Regions from separate parts of the Streptomyces sp. DSM 120436 genome, predicted to be linked through region 2. Evidence: riboswitches for the same ligand, from Rfam matches in the RefSeq annotation. Region 2 holds a riboswitch; the other holds the start of a gene.
What was found. A riboswitch is a leader RNA that binds a small molecule or an ion and turns the genes downstream of it on or off. The one in region 2 is predicted to bind thiamine pyrophosphate.

Region 1 (7,398 bases), on a different contig from region 2:
ACCGCGGGCGTCTTCGCCGCCTTCTACGTGCCGTTCCTGGCGACGTTCGTCGCGATGCTGCTGAAGGCCGAGGACGGTCCGTGGCGCGTGCTGACGTTCCTGGTGCTCACCGTGGTCAGCGACACCGGCGCGTACGCGGTCGGCTGGCGCTTCGGCAAGCGCAAGCTCGCCCCGCGCATCAGTCCCGGCAAGACCCGCGAGGGCTTGTTGGGAGCGGTCGCCTTCTCGATGGTGGCGGGCGCGCTGTGCGTGCAGTTCCTGATCGACGACGGCGTGTGGTGGCAGGGCCTGCTCCTCGGCCTCGCGGTCGCCGTCAGCGCCACGCTGGGCGACCTCGGCGAGTCCATGATCAAGCGGGACCTCGGCATCAAGGACATGGGCACGCTGCTGCCCGGTCACGGCGGCATCATGGACCGCCTGGACTCCCTCCTCCCGACGGCGCCGGTGGTGTGGCTGCTGCTGGCGATCTTCGTGGGCACGGGCTGAGGTCCGCCCCCCCGCACCGCCGCACTGGCCCCCGTCCTCCCGAGGACGGGGGCCGACGCGTGCCGCCGTTCTCCAGGAGCGCGGCCTGGCCGACGCGCCCAGGGTCCAGGTGACCCGCGGCGCACGCTTCGGGCAGGCACCCGTCATGGGCCACGCGCTGCCTGCGGCCACAGGCGGAAGCAGCCGTTCCCCCGCGTGATCGGGTGGCAGAATCCCGGGCATGACGCTGGACCCACTGGTGGGACGCGCTCGTGCGCTGTGGCAGGACCTGGCCGGCGCACCCGTGGAGTCGGACGATCCGCCGCCGGCGTGGTCGTCTCGCCGGCATTGAAACTGTGTCCGCCCTCGTGGTGCGGGATCGTGGTCCTGGACGGAGCGGGGATCACCACGGTGCCGACGGACGAGGCCGCGGTCCCGGCGCGTGATGTCGCCGCCGCGCTGCCTCCGGCGGCTCTGGTCCACGCCGATGCGCTCCGTGCCGCTCCCCGTCGCCGAGGTGCTGGGACCGGCGACTCTCGCCTGTCTGCCGGTCACGGATTTCCGCCCTGCGCCCACGGACCGGGCGGTGACGAAGGTGCCTGCGGGACACCCGGGCCTCCTGGCCCTGCCGGCCGGGGCGGGGCGGGAAGACGCTGGGGAAAGCGGAGTGAGCGAGGTCTCGTCGCCTGCTTTCGCCGTCTTCGAGGGTGACGAGGTCGTGGCCGCGGCGGCGTATCAGACCCGGCCGAGGAGGACAGCGCATCTGTCCGTCCTGACGGCGTCGGGGCATCGCGGACGCGGACTGGCGAAGACGGTGGCCTCTGCGGCGGTCGCGCACGCTCTCGACGCGGACCTCATGCCGCAGTGGAGAGCCCGACGGACGTCGTCCCGACGGGTCGCCCGCTCGCTCGGGTTCCAGGAGATCGGAACTCAGTTGAGTGTTCGGCTCGACGAGGGCGGAGGGGCCGCAGCGGCCACGGTCCGTCCAGGGCTGCCGAGTGGCGACCGGTGACGAGCACCACCGACCGGTGCGGCAGCCGACACCCGCGGGCCACCCCTGTGGATCTGCGACACTGGTAACGCCATGCCTAAGCCCGGAGAACTCACATTCGTAGCGCCGCGCGGAGCCAAGAAGCCGCCGCGGCATCTTGCCGATCTCACGCCTGCCGAGCGCAAGGAGGCGGTCGTCGCGGTCGGTGAGAAGCCGTTCCGTGCCAAGCAGCTCTCGCAGCACTACTTCGCGCGGTACGCGCACGATCCGGAGCAGTGGACCGACATCCCCGCCGGTTCGCGCGGGAAGCTGCGGGAAGCGCTGCTTCCCGAGCTGATGAGCGTCGTGCGGCACCTGTCGACCGACCAGGGGACGACCCGCAAGACGCTGTGGAAGCTGTTCGACGGGACGCTCGTCGAGTCGGTGCTGATGCGGTACCCGGACCGGGTCACCATGTGCATCAGCTCGCAGGCCGGGTGCGGTATGAACTGCCCGTTCTGCGCCACCGGGCAGGCCGGGCTGGACCGGAACCTGTCCACCGCCGAGATCGTGCACCAGATCGTGGACGGGATGCGGGCGCTCCGCGACGGCGAGGTGCCCGGCGGGCCCGCGCGGCTCAGCAACATCGTGTTCATGGGCATGGGCGAGCCCCTCGCCAACTACAAGCGGGTCGTCGGCGCCATCCGCCGGCTCACCGACCCCGAGCCCGACGGGCTCGGTCTGTCGCAGCGCGGGATCACCGTGTCGACGGTGGGCCTCGTGCCGGCCATCCACCGGTTCTCCGACGAGGGCTTCAAGTGCCGGCTCGCCATCTCGCTGCACGCCCCCGACGACGAGCTGCGCGACACCCTCGTCCCCGTGAACACCCGGTGGAAGGTGCGCGAGGTGCTCGACGCCGGGTTCGAGTACGCGGCGAAGTCCGGGCGGCGCCTGTCCATCGAGTACGCGCTGATCCGGGACATCAACGACCAGGCGTGGCGCGGCGACCGGCTGGGGCGGCTGCTCAAGGGGCGCCCCGTGCACGTCAACCTCATCCCGCTCAACCCGACGCCCGGCTCCCGGTGGACCGCGTCGCGGCCCGAGGACGAGAAGGCGTTCGTCGAGGCGATCGCCGCGCACGGTGTGCCGGTCACGATCCGGGACACCCGTGGACAGGAGATCGACGGGGCGTGCGGTCAGCTCGCCGCGACCGAGCGGTAAGGTGACCTCGGTCAGTACATCTGAACAGGCACCATCCGAATAAGCACACCTTCAGTACACCTTCATATTCCGACAGGGGAGCGCCACAGCGCTGAGAGTGCGGCACCGGCCGCAGACCCTCCGAACCTGGCCCAGGTCATTCTGGGTAGGGAGATCGGTCATCACTCGAGCTGTTGCGCCCTGCCCGGGACTCCGCCCAGGAGTCCCGGGCAGGGCCGCGTCTCTTCCTGGTCACTCCAGGAGGGATCAAGTGGACATCACCAAGAAGGTCACGGCCCTGGCGGTCGGTCTGGGGCTCGTCACGCTGTCCGCCTGCGGGTCGTCCGGCGCGGACGACAGCGGCGGCAGCGGCGAGGGCTCCAAGACCGTGACCCTCGTCAGCCACAACTCGTGGGCCGTGTCCGAGGACGTCGTCGCCGCCTTCGAGGAACAGTCGGGCTTCGAGCTCAAGGTCCTCGAGGACGGCGACGCGGGGCAGGCCGTGAACAAGGCGATCCTGACCAAGGACAACCCCCAGGGCGACGTCTTCTTCGGCGTCGACAACACCCTGCTGTCCCGAGCCCTGGACAACGGCCTCTTCCAGTCCTACAAGGCCAAGGGCTCCGACCTGGTCCTGCCCGAGTACCGGGCCGACGAGGACAAGCACCGGGTCACCCCGGTCGACACCGGTGACGTCTGCGTCAACTACGACAAGGCGTGGTTCGAGAAGAAGAAGCTGACCCCGCCGAAGACCTTCGACGACCTGGTCGAGCCGGCCTACAAGGACCTCCTCGTCGTCGAGAACGCCGCCACCTCCTCGCCCGGCCTCGGCTTCCTGCTCGGCACCGTCGCCGAGTACGGCGATGGGGGCTGGGAGGACTACTGGAAGAAGCTCAAGGCCAACGGCGTCAAGGTGGTCGACGGCTGGGAGCACGCCTACAACGAGGAGTTCTCCGGCTCGGCCGGCGGCAAGCAGGCCAAGGCGGACCGGCCGCTCGTCGTGTCGTACGCCTCCTCGCCGCCCGCCGAGGTGATCTACGCCGACCCGCGGCCCGACACCGCCCCCACCGGCGTCGCCGAGGGCACCTGCTTCCGGCAGGTCGAGTACGCGGGGCTGCTGAGCAACGCCGAGAACCCCGAGGGCGGCAAGGCCCTGCTGGACTTCCTGGTCAGCAAGACGTTCCAGGACGACATGCCGCTCAACATGTTCGTCTACCCGGTGCGCGAGGACGCCCAGGTGCCCGAGGAGTTCGTGAAGTTCGGGCCGCAGGCGAAGGAGCCGCGGACCATGGATCCGGCGAAGATCGCCGAGAACCGTGACCAGTGGGTCAAGTCGTGGACCTCGCTCGTACTGAAGTGACCCCGCGCAGGCCGAGGTGGTGGCGCCGGAACGCGGCCCGGCTCGGCCTGATGGCCGTGCCGGCCGTGTTCTTCGCGGTCTTCTTCGCCTACCCGGTCGCCGCGATCGTCGCCCGGGGACTGAAGGCCGACGGCGGCTGGCAGCCCGGGCGGATCGCGGACGTACTGGCCCAGTCCGACATCCGCCAGGTGCTGTGGTTCACCACCTGGCAGGCGCTCGTCTCCACGGCCCTCACCCTGGTGATCGCCCTGCCCGGCGCCTATGTCCTGGCCCGTTTCGACTTCCCCGGCAGACAGGTGCTGCGGGCGGTGGTCACCGTGCCGTTCGTGCTGCCGACGGTCGTCGTCGGCGCGGCGTTCATGGCGCTCGTCGGACGCGGCGGACTGCTGGACGAACTGTGGGGCGTGCGCCTCGACACCACGGTCTGGGCGATCCTCCTCGCCCACGTCTTCTTCAACTACGCCGTGGTCGTCCGCACCGTGGGCGGACTGTGGGCCCAGCTCGACCCGCGTCAGGGGGAGGCCGCGCGGATGCTCGGCGCCTCCCGACTCACCGCCTGGCGCACGGTCACCCTCCCGGCGCTCGCCCCCGCCGTGGCCGCCGCCGGGCTGATGGTCTTCCTCTTCACCTTCACCTCCTTCGGCGTGGTGCAGATCCTCGGCGGTCCCGCCTTCTCCACCCTGGAGGTGGAGATCTACCGGCAGACCGCCGACCTCTTCGACCTGTCGACGGCCGCCGTCCTCACGATGATCCAGTTCGTCGCCGTCGGCGCGATCCTCGCGCTGCACGCCTGGACCGTGCGGCGCCGCGAGACCGCGCTGCGGCTGGTCGACGCCTCGGTGACCGCCCGCCGCCCGCGCGGCGCCGGACAGTGGGCGCTGCTCGGCGGGGTCGTCGCCACGGTCGCCGTGCTGCTCCTGCTGCCGCTCGCCGTTCTGGTCCGGCGTTCCTTCGGCAGCGCCGGCCTCGCCTACTACCGGGCGCTGACCGAGGCGGACGGGGGCGTCTTCCTGGTCGCCCCGATCGAGGCGATCGGCACCTCCCTGCGCTACGCCGTCGCCGCCACCGTGATCGCCGTGGTGATCGGCGGTCTCGCCGCCTTCGCCCTGACCCGGCGGGACGCGGGCCGGCTGGTGCGCGGCTTCGACGCCCTGCTGATGCTGCCGCTCGGCGTGTCCGCGGTGACCGTCGGCTTCGGCTTCCTCATCGCCCTCGACGAACCGCCGCTGGACCTGCGCGCCTCCTGGATCCTGGTGCCGCTCGCGCAGGCGCTGGTCGGCGTCCCCTTCGTCGTACGGACCATGCTGCCGGTGCTGCGGGCCGTCGACGTGCGGCTGCGGGAGGCGGCGGCGGTGCTCGGGGCGTCGCCGTGGCGGGCGTGGCGGGAGGTGGACCTGCCGCTGGTGCGGCGGGCGCTGCTGATCGCCGCCGGGTTCGCCTTCGCGGTGTCGCTGGGGGAGTTCGGGGCGACGGTGTTCATCGCGCGGCCGGACAACCCCACCCTGCCGGTGGCCGTGGCGCGGCTGCTGGGACGGCCCGGGGACCTCAACTACGGGCAGGCGATGGCCCTGTCGACGATTCTGATGGTGGTGTGCGCGGTGGCGCTGCTGGTGCTGGAGCGGCTGCGGACCGACCGGACCGGGGAGTTCTAGATGCTGCTCAGCCTCGAGGCCGCGACCGTCCGTTTCGGCGGGCGGGCCGCGCTGGACGCCGTCGACCTCGACGTCGCCGAGCACGAGATCGTGTGCGTGCTCGGTCCCAGCGGCAGCGGCAAGTCCACGCTGCTGCGCGCGGTCGCCGGACTGCGGTTCCTGGACGCCGGGCGGGTCCTGCTCGACGGGCGGGACCAGTCGGGCGTGCCCGCGCACCGGCGGGGCGTCGGACTGATGTTCCAGGACCATCAGTTGTTCCCGCAGCGGGACGTGGGCGGCAACGTGGCCTTCGGCCTGCGCATGCACGGCGTGCCGCGCGCCGAACAGTCGCGGCGCGTGGGCGAGTTGCTGGAGCTGGTCGGGCTGCCCGGCGCGTCCGGGCGGGCGGTCGCCGCCCTGTCCGGGGGTGAGCAGCAGCGGGTGGCGCTGGCCCGCGCCCTCGCCCCCAGCCCGCGGCTGCTGATGCTCGACGAGCCGCTCGGCCAGCTCGACCGGTCGCTGAGGGAACGGCTCGTGGTCGAACTGCGCGAGCTGTTCGGACGGCTGGGCACCACCGTGCTGGCGGTGACGCACGACCAGGGCGAGGCGTTCGCGCTGGCCGACCGGGTGGTGGTGATGCGCGACGGGCGGATCGCCCAGTCCGGCACGCCTCTCGAGGTGTGGCAGCGGCCCGCCGACGCCTTCGTGGCCCGCTTCCTCGGCTTCGAGAACGTCGTCGAGGCCACCGTGGCCGGCCGGGTCGCCGTCACTCCCTGGGGCAAGGTGCCAGTGCCGCAGGGTGCTCCCGAGGGCACGCGGCCGTTGCTGGTCCGGCCCGCCGGGGTCCGGCTGGCCCCGGCCGGGGCGGGGCTGCGCTGCACGGTGACCGCGCGCACCTTCCGCGGCACCCATGTCGCCGTGCGCCTCCAGCCGGAGGGCGCGCCGGCGCTGGAGGCGGCCTGCGCGCTCCGGGACGCCCCGGACGTCGGGGACGTGACCGGCGTGGAGTTCGACGGCGCGGAAATCACTGTTCTGGGCTGATCGCCGGTGCCTAGGGTGGGCGGCATGACACGACTCGCTCATGAGCGTTACTGCGACGAGATCGCCCACCAGGTAGGGCGGTTGAGGGCGGTGGTGACGTCGGGGACGGACCTGTCCCGCACGGTGCCGACCACGCCCGACTGGTCACTGGAACAGCTCGTACGGCACGTCGGCGGCGCCCTGCGCTGGGTGGCCCTGATGGTGCGGACCGGGGCCGAGAAGGAGACCCCGGAGGAGGACGTGCCGGACTTCGAGGGGCCCGAGGCCCACGGTGACGCCGCCGCGCTGGACGCCTGGCTGGCCCGAAGCGGCGACCTGGTGGTCACCGCGCTGCGGGAGGCCGGGCCGGACGCGCGGGTGTGGAGCTGGGCGGGGACCGACAACGCCGGCTTCTGGGCCCGCCGCATGACCCACGAGGTGACCGTGCACCGCGCGGACGCCACGCTCGCCGCCGGACTGCCCTACGAGGTCGCGCCCGAGGTGGCCGCCGACGCGGTCGACGAGTGGCTGGAGATCGTGGAGTGGGCGCAGCGCACGCTGCCCGACGACGAGGTGCACGGGCTGCGCGGGCCCCTGCGCACGATCCACCTGCACGCCACCGACACCGCGTCCGAGGTGAACGCGGAGTGGCTGGTGCGGCTGGACGAGGAGGGGGTGTCCTGGCGACGCGGTCACGAGAAGGCCACGGTCGCGCTGCGCGGGCCGCTCGCCCGGGTGCTGCTCGCCTTCTA
Region 2 (7,398 bases):
GCCGGGTCGGTGCTGATCACCTTGCCCCGCTCGACGGTGTCGCTGTACTCCTCCTCGACCTCGCCGACGTCCAGCCCGGCCTCGGCGAGCCGGTCCCGGGCCTCCTGCTCGGTCTTCGACAGCAGCGGCGGGACCTCGGTGAACTGCCCGGAGTTGATGTACCAGACGCCCGCGCCCAGGCCCAGCACCAGCAGCACGGCCACGACGATCGCCGCGGGCCCGCGGCGCAGCGCCGTGCGGCGCCGGGGCGGGAGCGGCGGAGGGGACTGGAGACGGCTGGTGCGGTGCACGGCGTGCGCGCCGCCGTCCTCGTCCTCGTTCACGGGGAGGGGGCGCGGCACGGTGAGCGAGCGCGGGATGACGCTGGTGCGGTCGTCGGCGTTGTCGTGCTCCGCCGAGAGGGCCTGCGGAGGCATCGCGTCGAGCTGCTCGTCGGTGAGCCGGCCACGCGCCTCGCGGGCCACGGCGAACAGCGCCACCGCGTCGGCCGGGCGGGCCTCGGTGGCGCGCGCGGTCGCCGCCGCGACCAGTGAGTCCAGCGCGGGCGCCAGACCGGGCACCACCGTCGAGGGCGGCGGCACGTCGTCGTGCAGGTGCTTGTAGAGGACGATCGCGGGGGAGTCGCCGTCGTGGGGCTTCTCCCCGGTCAGCATCTCGTACAGCAGGATGCCGCAGGCGTACACGTCGACGCGGGGATCGGCGACGCCGTGTTCTATCTGCTCCGGGGCCAGGTACGACACCGTGCCCAGCACGGTGCCCGTGCTGTCGCGGGTGACCGTGTCCACCGCGCGGACCAGCCCGAAGTCGGCGACCTTGACCCGGCCGTCGTCCCCGATCAGCACGTTCTCCGGCTTCATGTCGCGGTGCACGAACCCGGCCCGGTGGGCGGCGCCCAGCGCGGCCAGCACCGGCTCCAGGATGTCCAGCGCGGCCCGCGCCTGCAGCGCCCCGCGCTCCCGCAGCACGTCCCGCAGGGTGCAGCCCGGGATGTACTCCATCGCCAGGTAGACGTACCCCCCGTCGGCGCCCTGGTCGAAGACCTGGACGACGTTGGGATGGGCCAGCCGGGCGACGGACTTGGCCTCGCGGATGAAGCGCTCCACGAAGCCGGCGTCGGAGGCCAGCGAGGGGTGCATCACCTTGAGCGCGAGGACGCGGTCCAGGCGGGTGTCCAGGGCCCGGTAGACCGTGGCCATCCCGCCGACGGCGATCCGCGCCTCGACGCGGTAACGGCCGTCGAGCACCTGCCCGACCAGCGGGTCCTGAAGGGTCGTGTCCACGCAGCGAGTCTACGAGCCCGCGACGACAGCCCCGGCCCGGTCGACCACCGTTGGAGCGGACCTGTGACCTGTGCGACCCGGCCGCGTCCCGCCGCGGTCCGTCCAGCGGGCCGTCCCGCGGGTCAGAAGGCGGGCCTTTCCGGGTCCAGCGCGGCCCGGCCCCCGACCGGCGAGGACGCCTGCGCGAAGTGACGCCGGGGGATGCGCCCCGCCCGCCGCGCGAGCCGTCCCGCCTCCACCGCGCTCCGCATCGCGGACGCCATCAGCACCGGCTCCTGGGCGCGGGTCACCGCCGACGCCAGCATCACGCCGGCGCAGCCCAGCTCCATCGCCAGCGCCGCGTCGGACGCGGTGCCCGCCCCGGCGTCCAGGATCACCGGCACGCCCGCCCGCTCCACGATCAGCTCGAAGTTGTGCGGGTTGCGGATGCCGAGACCGGACCCGATCGGCGAGCCCAGCGGCATCACCGCCGCGCAGCCCACGTCCTCCAGCTTCCGCGCCAGCACCGGGTCGTCGTTGGTGTACGGCAGCACCGTGAACCCGTCGTCGACCAGCGTCTCCGCCGCGTCCAGCAGCTCCACCGGGTCCGGCAGCAGGGTCCGCTCGTCCGCGACGACCTCCAGCTTCACCAGGTCCGTGCCCAGCGCCTCCCGGGCCAGCCGCGCGGTGAGCACGGCCTCCCCGGCGGTGAAACAGCCGGCCGTGTTCGGCAGCACCTCGACGCCCAGCCTCCGCAGCACCGACAGCACCGACCCCCGCACCGAGGGGTCCACCCGCCGCATGGCGACGGTCGTCAGCTCGGTGCCGGACGCCACCAGCGCCCGCTCCAGCACGTCGAGGCTCGGCGCCCCGCCGGTGCCCATGATCAGCCGGGACGTGAAGGTCCGGCCGCCGAGGACGAAGGGATCGTCGGCCATGGTCAGCCTCCTTGGACGGCGGTGAGGACCTCCACCCGGTCCCCTGCGGACAGGGGGGTGGCGGGCCACTGCGCGCGCGGGACGACGGTTTCGTTGAGGGCGGCGGCCACCCCCGAGGGGGCCGCGGTGAGCGACCTCACGACGAGGTCGAGAGCCGTGCCGGGCGGGAAGTCCCGGGGCTCGCCGTTGACGGTGACGGTGACCGTGGGGTCCGGGGCGTTCATACGGACTGCTCCGCGAGGACGGGGGCGCCGAAGCGCCGGGGGGTGAACGGGAGGGCTTCTTCGGGCAGCTCGCCGGTGGTCAGCACCCGCGCCATGGCGTCGCCGGTGACGGGCGTCAGCAGCACGCCGTTGCGGTGGTGCCCGGTGGCCAGCAGCAGCCCGTCGAGGCCGGTCGGGCCGAGCAGCGGCGCGTTGTCGGGGGAGCCGGGGCGCAGACCGGCGGTCGTCTCGGTGAGCGGCAGCTCGGTGAGGCCCGGCACCAGCTCGTGGGCGTCGCGCAGCAGCTCGTAGACGCCGCCCGCGGTGACCGTGGTGTCCCAGCCCAGCTCCTCGCTGGTCGCGCCGATCACCAGCTCACCGCTCTCGCGCGGCACCAGGTAGACGTGGCTGCCGCGCACCACGGCCCGCACCGTGCGGCTCAGGAACGGCTCGGGACGGTCCGGCATGGCCAGCCGCAGCACCTGCCCCTTCACCGGCCGCACCGGCGGCAGCACCTCCGGCGGGACGCCCGCCAGCCGCCCGCTCCAGCTTCCCGCGGCCAGCACCACCTGACCCGCGGCCCGCTCGGCGCCGTCCGTCGTGACCACGCCGGCGGCGCGGTCACGACGGACGACGAGCCGCTCGGCCCGGGTGCGGTGCAGGACGACGCCGGCCCGCTCACAGGCGGTCAGCAGCGCGGACGCCAGCCGCCGCGGGTCGATCTGGTGGTCGCCGTCCACCCGCAGCCCGCCGCGCACGCCCGGCGCGAGCATCGGCTCCAGGCGTCGGCACTCCCGTCCGGTCAGCCACTGCGAGTCCAGGCCGGAGCGCTGGTGCAGGGCGTGCAGCTCGCGCAGATGGGCGCGGTCGTCGGCGTCCAGCGCCACGGCGAGGGTGCCGCAGCGGCGGTAGCCGAGGTCCTGGCCGGCGCACTCGGCCAGCTCGGCCGCGAAGCCGGGGTAGCGGCGCGCCGAGGCCAGGTTGAGGCCCAGCAGCGTCTGCTCGCCGTGGTGCAGTTCGGTGACGGCGGCCAGCATTCCGGCGGCCACCCGGGCGGCGCCCCCGCCCGGCTCGGGATCCACGACGGCCGTGGCGAGACCGGCCTGCGCGGCCCGCCAGGCCGTCACCAGACCGATGATCCCGCCCCCGACGACGAGGACGTCCGCGGTACGCGTGGGCGACATGGGCGTCCAGCCCCTCCCTTCGCCGGCATGACCCGGATCAGGTTCGTACGGTCGGAGGCCGCCAGCCTCCCTCTCAGCCCGGTGCGTCCGGACTCCCGCGAGTGCGTGTACGCGGGCCACCCTAGCCCGCGCCCCGCCGCACCCGTAAGGGACCCCGCCCGGCAGCGGTCCGGCGTGGCGGGCGCGGGTGTCTATGGTGAGCGGGTGAGCGAGCAGACGCAGGAACCGGGAGGGGCCGCGCCGCGCCGGGTCGTGGTGGCGGGCGCGGGCATGGCGGGCGTGCAGACCGCGGCGGCGCTGCGGGAGCGGGGCTTCACCGGCGAGGTGACGCTGATCGGGGCGGAACCCCACCAGCCGTACGACCGGCCGCCGTTGTCCAAGGCGGTGCTGCTGGGCACCGCCGAGAGCTCCGCCTTCGACGTGGACTTCGAGGAGCTCGGCGTCGCCCTGCGGCTGGGCTGCGAGGTGACGGGCCTGCGCCCCGGCGACCACGAACTGGACACGGAGGCCGGGCCCGTCCCGTACGACGTGCTGGTGATCGCCACCGGCGCGGAACCGCTGCGGCTGCCCGCCGCGGAGGGCGTGCCCGGGGTGCACCTGCTGCGCACCCTGGACGACGCCGAGCGGCTGCGGCCGGTGCTCGCCGCGCGGCACGACATCGTGGTGGTGGGCGCGGGCTGGATCGGCGCCGAGTTCGCCACGGCGGCCCGCGAGGCGGGCTGCGCCGTCACCGTCGTCGAGGCCGGGGAACGGCCGCTGGCGGGGGCGCTGCCCGCGGAGGTGGCCGCGCCGATGGCCGCCTGGTACGCGGAGGCCGGCGTCACCCTGCGCACCCACACGCGCGTGAGCGGCGTCGAGCCCGGCGCCGTGCTCCTCGACGACGGCGGCCGGCTGCCCGCCGGCGCGGTGGTCGTCGGCATCGGCGCCCGCCCCGCCACGGCCTGGCTGGCCGGGTCCGGGATCGCCCTCGGGACGCACGGCGAGGTCGTCGCCGACGCGCACCTGGCGACCTCCCTGCCCGACGTGTACGCCGTAGGCGACTGCGCGTCCTTCCCGTCCGCCCGCTACGGCGAGCGCCTGCTGGTCCACCACTGGGACAACGCCCTCCAGGGGCCGCGCACGGTCGCCGCGAACATCGTCGGCGGGACCGCGGGCCGCGAGGTGTACGACCCGGTGCCGTACTTCTGGTCCGAGCAGTTCGGGCGGTTCGTGCAGTACGCCGGCCACCACGCGGACGCGGACCGCACGGTGTGGCGCGGGGACCCTTCCGACCCGGCGTGGAGCGTCTGCTGGCTGCGCGGGGACCGGCTGGTCGCGCTGCTCGCCGTCGGGCGGCCCCGGGACCTGGCGCAGGGGCGGCGGCTGATCGAGGCGGGCGCGGCGATGGACGCGGAGCGGGTGGCCGACCCGGCGCGCCCGCTGAAGTCGGCGGCCGTCTGACACCTCGCGGGCGGGGCCCGCCGCCGACGCGCCCGCCCGGTGGGGCGGGGCTGGCTTCCGACTGTCGGTGGCAGGTGGCAGGCTTGTCCCGTGACCGAGATTGACGCAAAGATCGATGCTCTCGTCCCCGCCTGGCTCACCCTCCCCGACATCGCCGAGAAGCTCGGCGTCGAGGTGACGCGCGTCCGGCAGCTGGTCAAGGAGGGCCAGCTCATCGCCGTGCGCCGGGGGGAGAACCGCGCGCTGCACGTCCCCGCCGCCTTCATCGACGGGGACAAGGTCGTCAAGGGCCTGACCGGGACCCTGACGCTCCTGCGGGACGACGGCTTCACGGTCGAAGAGATGCTGGAGTGGCTCTTCACCCCCGACCCCAGCCTGCCGGGCACGCCCGCCCAGGCCCTCGCGGAGAACCGCGGCACGGAGGTGAAGCGCCGGGCCCAGGCTCTCGCCGTCTGACCGCGCCCGCCCCTGTCCGAACACCGTCCCCGACGGCCGGGGCCCACCGCCCCGGCCGCGGACTCCCGCGCGGCTTCCGCGGGTGTGGGGCCGGGGTGCCGGGCGGGCGCCGGTCCCCATCCGGCCGCAGGCCTGTCGCGCCCGACACCGGCGTCGGCCCCTGCCCGCTCCTTGCGCTGCTGAGTCCTCGCGCGCGGTTCCGTGGGCGCGGGGTGTGCCGTGCCCGAACCGCCGTGCTCCCGTGCCCGAACCGCCGTGCGGTCCCCGCGAGGCACCGCATAGGGTTCCGGCGGCAGGCCCGGCCCGTGGTGGGCCGGGGCCGCCGGCAGCGCGGGCCCGCCCGGCCCGTGTGCCGCCGAGACGAACCCGGGGGGACCCCATGACCGACAGCCCGCGCGCCCGGCTCGCCGACGCCCGCGTCTACCTCTGCACCGACGCCCGCAAGCGGCAGGGCGACCTGCCGGAGTTCCTGGACGCCGTGCTCGCCGGCGGCGTCGACGTCGTGCAGCTGCGCGACAAGGGCATGGAGGCCGCCGAGGAGCTGGAGCACCTGGCGGTCCTCGCCGACGCCTGCGCCCGCCACGGCAAGCTGCTCGCGGTCAACGACCGCGCCGACGTCGCCCACGCCGCGGGCTCCGACGTCCTCCACCTCGGCCAGGGCGACCTGCCCGTCCCCGCCGCCCGCGCGATCCTCGGCGACGAGATCCTGATCGGCCGCTCCACCCACGCCGAGTCCGAGGCCGCCGCGGCCGCCGTCCAGCCCGGCGTGGACTACTTCTGCACCGGACCCTGCTGGCCCACGCCCACCAAGCCCGGCCGCCCCGCCCCCGGCCTGGACCTCGTCCGGTACGCCGCCGGGCTCGGCACCGACCGCCCCTGGTTCGCCATCGGCGGCATCGACCTCGCCACCCTCGACCAGGTGCTGGACGCCGGCGCCCGCCGGGTGGTCGTGGTCCGCGCCCTCACCGAGGCCGACGACCCCGGCGCCGCGGCCGCCGAGCTGGCACGCCGGGTGCGGGAGGCGGCGGACGCCGGCTGACCGGCGCGGCGGGAGGCCGGCGTCTCAAGTCTGTCCACACTGTGGACGGTAAGTCGGCGAATCAGACAAATATCTCGCTTTTGGTTGGGGGGCCGCCGACCCGTGGCTACGCTGCCCGTATGGCCCTCGGAACCGCATCCACCAGGACGGACCGCGCACGCACCGTGCGCGACATGCTCGCCACCGGGAAGACGACGTACTCGTTCGAGTTCTGGGCCCCCAAGACGGAGAAGGGCGAGCGGAACCTCTGGAACGCGCTCCGCAGGATCGAGGCCGTCGCGCCCAGCTTCGTCTCCGTCACCTACGGCGCGGGCGGTTCCACCCGCGCCGGCACGGTGAAGGCGACCGAGCGGATCGCCGCCGACACCACCCTCACCCCGGTCGCGCACCTCACCGCGGTGGAGCACTCCGTGGCCGAACTGCGCAACATCATCGGCCAGTACGCCGACGCCGGGATCCGCAACATGCTCGCCGTGCGCGGCGACCCGCCCGGCGACCCCATGGGCGAGTGGGTGCCGCATCCCCAGGGACTGACCTACGCGGCCGAACTGGTGCGCCTCATCAAGGAGTCGGGCGACTTCTGCGTCGGCGTCGCCGCCTTCCCGGAGATGCACCCGCGGTCCAGCGACTGGGACACCGACGTCGCCCGCTTCGTCGACAAGTGCCGGGCCGGCGCGGACTACGCGATCACCCAGATGTTCTTCCGGCCCGAGTCGTACCTGCGGCTGCGTGACCGAGTCGACGCGGCGGGCTGCGAGACGCCCGTGATCCCCGAGGTCATGCCCGTGACCAGCGTGAAGATGCTGGAACGGTTGCCGAAGCTCAGCAACGCGGCCTTCCCCGACGCCCTCAAAGAGCGGATCCTCGCAGCGAAGGACG

Region 1: linked by a shared signal. The riboswitch ahead of ACWH4W_RS13715 (thiamine ABC transporter substrate-binding protein) and the one ahead of thiO (glycine oxidase ThiO) in region 2 are both predicted to bind thiamine pyrophosphate.

What each region holds. Positions count from the first base shown of each region.
Region 1 is NZ_JBSKBS010000001.1:2,986,219-2,993,616, forward strand. It holds gene ACWH4W_RS13700 (phosphatidate cytidylyltransferase) at 1-486, shown strand, start outside; gene ACWH4W_RS13705 (GNAT family N-acetyltransferase) at 953-1,477, shown strand; gene rlmN (dual-specificity RNA methyltransferase RlmN) at 1,550-2,656, shown strand; TPP riboswitch at 2,721-2,826, shown strand; gene ACWH4W_RS13715 (thiamine ABC transporter substrate-binding protein) at 2,907-3,995, shown strand; gene ACWH4W_RS13720 (ABC transporter permease) at 3,971-5,647, shown strand; gene ACWH4W_RS13725 (ABC transporter ATP-binding protein) at 5,648-6,667, shown strand; gene ACWH4W_RS13730 (maleylpyruvate isomerase family mycothiol-dependent enzyme) at 6,692-7,398, shown strand, end outside.
Region 2 is NZ_JBSKBS010000002.1:1,689,490-1,696,887, reverse strand. It holds gene pknB (Stk1 family PASTA domain-containing Ser/Thr kinase) at 1-1,280, opposite strand, end outside; gene ACWH4W_RS29795 (thiazole synthase) at 1,403-2,197, opposite strand; gene thiS (sulfur carrier protein ThiS) at 2,200-2,421, opposite strand; gene thiO (glycine oxidase ThiO) at 2,418-3,584, opposite strand; TPP riboswitch at 3,582-3,693, opposite strand; gene ACWH4W_RS29780 (NAD(P)/FAD-dependent oxidoreductase) at 3,789-5,024, shown strand; gene ACWH4W_RS29775 (Rv2175c family DNA-binding protein) at 5,115-5,480, shown strand; gene thiE (thiamine phosphate synthase) at 5,860-6,519, shown strand; gene metF (methylenetetrahydrofolate reductase [NAD(P)H]) at 6,639-7,398, shown strand, end outside.